DNA from 2 places in the Lacrimispora cavernae genome. Region 1 is predicted to be linked to the other one. Evidence: predicted binding sites of a transcription regulator. Region 1 holds the regulator's gene; the other holds the start of a gene.
What was found. The regulator HrcA, encoded in region 1, represses chaperone genes, less so after heat shock. The targets are predictions, from matches to a motif close to TGTTAGCACTCNNNNNNNNNGAGTGCTAACA.

Region 1 (3,164 bases):
TGTTGTACCTAAGTCAATACCAATGATCTTGCCCATAGTTTTTTCCTCCTATTTAATAAACAAAAATAAATGATTACCAATTTTATGTTTCCTGATGCCATATAACTAATTAGCCACCTGCACCATGGAATGCCTTACCACGGTGTCGCGGTAGGTATAACCCTTCTGGAGCTCCTGGGAGATTATATTCTCACCCAGTGATTCATCTTCAATATGCATTACCGCATTATGGAAATCAGGATCAAACGGCTTTCCTACTGCTTCAATCGGTTTTACACCGGCCTCTTCCAGGGTTTTCATAAGCTGTTTGTATATCATTTCCATTCCATCAGCAAAAGGAGCTTTTTTTTCCTCCTCTGAAATGGCTGCAAGGCCTCTTTCAAAATTATCAACTACCGGAAGGATGCGCTCAACAATATCCTTTGCTCCGATTTCAAACATGGCTGATTTTTCTTTTTCTGTTCTCTTGCGGTAATTATCAAATTCAGCCATGGACCGCTGCAGGCGGTCTGTCAGTTCCTCTATTTTTTCATCCCTTGGGTCTTTTTTCTCTTTCTTTTTTCCGAAAAGGCCCTTTTTCCCGGATTCTTCTTTGGAATCCTCTGCAGCCGTTTCTTCCTCCGGAACATTTTCCTGGGTTCCATTATCCCCGCAGGCTTCTGCGCCTTCTATTTCTTTTTCAGCGGAAACGGCATCCTCTGTATAAACAGTTTCGTCTGCCAGATTCTCATCTGTTTTCACATCTTCCATGCTCAATGCTCTACCCTTTACCTTTCATCTTTTTTCAAAATGGTATCCAGCTGCGTCATGAGATTGCGCAATGTGCTGAGTACCTTTTCATAATCCATCCGTTTCGGACCAATGATTCCAATGGTACCTCTTAAGCCTTCCCCCAGTTCATAGTTGGCGGTTACAATGCTGCAGTCCTTCATTGTCTTAACAGGAGCCTCATCGCCAATATATACCTGGATTCCGGATCCGCTCTCCGAACTGTTCACATCATCGATCAACCCCTGTAAAAGATCCTTCTGTTCCAGCGTACCGATAAGCTTACTGGCCCTTTCACCATCGCTTAACTCCGGATACTTGAAAATGTTCGTAGCACCGCTGGTATAAATCTGAAGGTCTTCATCATCCCCCCGGATGGCTGCGGCCACCTCGGTGAGAACCCGGTCCACCACATCACAGTGGGACCCTGCCTGAACTTTCATCCTGCTGATCACTTCAAGATTGATCTCCTCTATGGTCAGCCCGTTAAGGGCATTGTTAAGAAGAATGTTAAGATTCAGAAGTCCTTCGTCATCTAATTCCGTATGAATGGGTATCATGGTGTTCTTAATAATATTGCCTTCCACCACAATTACCAAAAGAAGCTTTTCATCATCAACCTTGGAAAGCTGAATGAACTTCAGTTTGTTCCGGTGGTACTGGGGTGCGCTGATCATTGCCGCGTAATTGGTGTTCTGTGCAAGAAGCTTTGCCATCTGCTTTAATAAGAGCTCTACCCTATCCACCCGCTTTAACATCATATCTTTGATTTCAGTGACTTCCTCTTCTTTTTCCTGCATGATCTGGTCCACATAAAAGCGGTAACCCCTGTCAGAAGGAATCCTTCCAGCGGAGGTATGGGGCTGAACAATATATCCCAGCTCCTCCAGATCAGACATCTCATTTCGGATGGTAGCAGAGCTTAAGTGCAAATCCGTATACTTTGATATGGTACGGGAACCTACCGGCTCTCCGGTCTCCAGATAAGTTTTGATGATGGCTTTTAATATAGTTACTTTTCGCTCATCCAACTGATCCCTGTCACTCAAACTGCCCCACTTCCTTTCTGAGTCTTTTTTTGTTAGCACTCAACGTTTGGGAGTGCTAACATCTTCTTTTCATAATATATTCTTTTTTTCTACTTTTGTCAATACATTCCTGTAAAATTTTTTGGTGAAGTTTTTGTGACCTGCTTGTACATTTTTCCTCAATTATCTATTAAATATTACAAAGCTATTGACATTTTTTTCTTGACATTTAACACTTTTGTAATATAATGGTAAATAAGACACCATAACAACACGATTAAGAGGCCGGTTAAAAGAAAAACTTCTTACAACCTTAAGCTTGTGAACAGCGTGCCCCGCTTTGCCGGGCGCCAGCTGGATATGCAAGCATATCCCCTTGATCCATTTGGAGGTAAATTATGAATAGTTTTTCAGGGAAAAAGAGTATCACAGGATTCCTGACACTTCTTTGTATCCTGCTGTTGTCTACAACTGCACTTGCAGCTGAGACTACGGGAAAAGACCAAACTGTGAATCAAGTACAGTCCGAAAGCGCTGGAACGGATCACCAAACCATACAAACCGAAACGGAAAGCCAGACGGCATCAGCCAGTACCGAGACGGTTTCTGGGGAAATCGGACCTGGCATTAAGAAAAAAGCGACCGAGCCGGAAAAACCGGAAGAGCCGGCAAAGCCGGTTTATGAAAAAGGAGAATCCCTGGGGCTCTTCTCCGCCACTGCATACTGTCCGAACAGCGAAAACTCCGGCAAACAGTGCCGGACCTATTCCGGAACAATTCCGCAGCCGCAGCATACCATATCCGCGGATATCACGATCCTTCCTCTTGGAACAAAGGTCATGATTGACGGCATCGTCTATACCGTTGAGGACATCGGAAGCAGCGTGAAAGGAAACAAAGTAGATATTTTCTTCGCAACCCGTACAGAAGCATTGAATTTTGGAAGACAAACAAAAGAATTATTTGCAGTCATTGAACGGTAGGAAATGCCATATGACACCGCAGAACAGCGAATCACTTCACTGTTCTGCGGCTTTTTTTTCGTCTTAACCTTGACAAATTTGGAAAAATGTGTAAAATGATTACTTGTACCTCATTTATTACAATTCTGTTACATATAATTATAAATATATTTAAAATATGTTACAGTTTGTAAGAAAGAAAGGAAGTATTTGTAATATGCAAAGAACAAAACGAATTCACTGGTTCTTAGGAACCTTACTAATGATGGCATTTTTCCTAATAAGTGCATGGAATACCCTGGCAGCCCAGACAGCAGGTATTATTGACAATGCAGACGAAAGCAGTGTCAGAGGCTGGGCCATTAACAACTCTGATCCCAGCTCTGCGGCAGAAGTAAAGATTGTC
Region 2 (3,164 bases), 180 kb from region 1:
CTTGTTGATGATTACGCTTCCTTCCAGGCCTGCATTGGCTACAATGTGGTATAACGGAGATTCAAGAGCTTTTAAGATGATCTTTCCTCCGGTCTTCTCATCGCCTTCCAGACCCTTCACAACATCCTCAATCTGATTGATGGCATGAACGTAAGCAGAACCGCCGCCTGCGATAACGCCTTCCTCAACTGCTGCTCTTGCTGCGGATAAAGCATCTTCCATACGAAGCTTTGCTTCCTTCATCTCGGTTTCTGTTGCAGCACCTACACGGATCACTGCTACGCCGCCGGATAATTTTGCAAGTCTTTCCTGTAATTTTTCTCTGTCAAAATCAGAAGTAGTTTCTTCGATCTGGCCTTTGATCTGGCCAATTCTTGCAGCGATTGCTTCCTTATCGCCGCAGCCGTCCACGATTACGGTATTTTCCTTCTGAACCTTAATGGATTTTGCACGTCCTAAAAGGTCAAGGGTCGCATTCTTAAGCTCATATCCCAGTTCGTCGGAGATTACGGTACCGCCTGTTAAAACAGCGATATCCTGTAACATCTCTTTTCTTCTGTCTCCATAGCCTGGAGCCTTCACACCGATTACATTGAAGGTTCCTCTTAATTTATTAACGATTAAGGTTGTTAAAGCCTCGCCTTCCACATCTTCTGCGATGATAAGAAGTCTTGCGCCAGACTGAACTACCTGCTCTAATAAAGGAAGGATCTCCTGAATATTGGAAATCTTCTTATCGGTAATAAGAATGTATGGATCGTCTAAATTTGCTTCCATCTTTTCCATGTCGGTGCACATGTAAGCAGAAATATAACCTCTGTCAAACTGCATACCTTCAACCAGATCCAGCTCTGTCTTCATGGTCTTGGATTCTTCAATGGTAATAACGCCGTTGTTGGAAACCTTTTCCATAGCGTCAGCTACCATCTCGCCGACCTCATCATCTGCTGCGGAAATAGCTGCAACTCTTGCGATGGATGCCTTTCCCTTGATCGGCTCGCTCATCTTTGCAATTGCTTCTACTGCTGCTTCTGTTGCTTTTTTCATACCCTTTCTTAAAACGATAGGGTTAGCGCCTGCTGCTAAGTTCTTCATTCCTTCGTTGATCATAGCCTGAGCTAAAACGGTAGCTGTGGTAGTACCGTCACCGGCTACGTCATTGGTCTTTGTAGCAACTTCTTTTACAAGCTGAGCGCCCATATTCTCAAAAGCATCTTCCAGCTCGATTTCCTTTGCAATGGTAACGCCATCATTTGTGATTAGCGGTGAGCCAAAAGATTTATCCAGTACAACGTTTCTTCCCTTGGGCCCTAATGTTACACGTACAGTATCTGCTAACTGATTCACTCCAGATTCAAGTGCTTTTCTGGCATCTACGCCATATTTAATCTGCTTTGCCATGATTCATTCCTCCAGTTTTCTGTTAAAATAAAGATACGTATTATCTAAAATCTGACCTTATGACTAGCGATATCGCTTTCTTAATTATTCGATCACTGCTAATATGTCATTCTGCTTTACAATCACATATTTCTCGTTCTCTTCTCCGGTCTCTATTTCTGTTCCTGAATACTTGGAGAAGATTACTTTATCGCCCACTTTAACCTGCATGGTAACTTCCTTGCCGTCTACCAGACCGCCAGGACCCACTGCGATGACTTCCGCCTGCTGTGGCTTCTCTTTTGCCTGCCCCGGCAGAACAATACCGGACTTTGTTGTCTCCTCTGCAACCAATGGTTTTAACACAACTTTGTCAAATAATGGTACTAATTTCATTGCAATTCCTCCTCATAACTTTCTTCTAATTATTTCTTTCTTTGGCCTTCCGAAAGAAGTTTTATTTTATTCACATACTAAGTTATATCACTCATTATTAGCACTGTCAATAGTTGAGTGCTAACTTTATATATTTTTTACATTTTTACCATATTTGTGCGTTTTTTACCTTTACTTACATAGTTTATAGAAATTTTCTTATTATATACCTTTATTTTTTTCAATGAACGTATTACAATAACTAAGAGAATAAAGCGCCTTACAAGCGCACCATTATGCCCATAAAGCATAAGCCGTGAAAAGCAAGCGCCTTGCAGGCATACCTCTATGCTTAGAATACATGGACGGCAATAAGGAAAGGAGTGTTTCAAATGGCAAAAAATGGTAGTGGGTTTGGGAAATTTGTGGCATTGGCCACTGTGGCCGGCGTAATTGCTGCCGGTATCTCTTATTTAACGAAGTACAAATCCTTCCACAAAGAACTGGAGGAAAATTTCCATGATTTTGAGGACGAGGGAAATGACGACATTTCTAAAATTGACAGCACGATGAACCGCAACTATGTTTCTTTGCATGCCAATAAGGATGAATTTAAGGTCGCCGCTGATCATATGGCAGACGCTGCCAAGGATGCGGTGAGTGCGGCAAAAAACCTGGTAAAGGATGCGGCCAGCATTGTCTCTGATACGGCAAAGGAAGCGGCTTCTGCCGTTGCATATACCGCAAAAGACATGTTTGATAACGCAAAAGAACAGACCGATACGTTTTTAGATGACGAAGATACTACAGAGGATGGCGGCCTGGATTATGCTGCCGGAGCCGCAGACCATCTGGCAGATAAAGCCAGAGAAACAGCAGACTCTATAAAGGAAACAGCAGAAGTTGCTGCCGGTGCAGTAAAAGAAGCGGCACAGGATGGGTTTGATGCGGCAAAAGAAGCGGTACAGGATGGGTTTGATGCGGCAAAGGAAGCAGCACAGGATGGGTTTGATGCAGCAAAAGAAGCAGCACAATCCACTGGGGCGGCCCTTAAGGAACTAGCCGATGAAACTACTACCATTGTGGAAGAAGAAATGGATTGATCATAATCTGGAAGCAGAAATCAAGCATAGCCACTGGAAAGCATACGCTCTCCAGTGGCTTTTTTCACAGGTTATTTATCATACAAAAATTCTTCCGGCAGACTCACTTTAAAATCAACCGCCAGATCGCGGAAGTTCTGGGACGTGATGGTCTGAAGCTTATCCGGACGGATGGAAAGCACTTTAACAAGGATTTCCGCAGACTTTTCCACCGTATGCATAAGACCAAAGGTCAGGTCAAAGTCCTCTCCTGACGCAAATAAGCCGTGATGGGCCCAGACCGCCACATCGTACTTCTTCATCAGT

Region 2: a site for HrcA is predicted at 1,872-1,902, ahead of ABFV83_RS12065 (co-chaperone GroES). Genes of this name have one in related genera too.

Annotation. Positions count from the first base shown of each region.
Region 1 is NZ_CP157940.1:2,722,674-2,725,837, forward strand. It holds gene dnaK (molecular chaperone DnaK) at 1-36, opposite strand, end outside; gene grpE (nucleotide exchange factor GrpE) at 106-750, opposite strand; gene hrcA (heat-inducible transcriptional repressor HrcA) at 768-1,817, opposite strand; gene ABFV83_RS12870 (3D domain-containing protein) at 2,195-2,779, shown strand; gene ABFV83_RS12875 (3D domain-containing protein) at 2,976-3,164, shown strand, end outside.
Region 2 is NZ_CP157940.1:2,547,353-2,550,516, forward strand. It holds gene groL (chaperonin GroEL) at 1-1,401, opposite strand, end outside; gene ABFV83_RS12065 (co-chaperone GroES) at 1,486-1,776, opposite strand; gene ABFV83_RS12070 (hypothetical protein) at 2,148-2,858, shown strand; gene rhaD (rhamnulose-1-phosphate aldolase) at 2,930-3,164, opposite strand, start outside.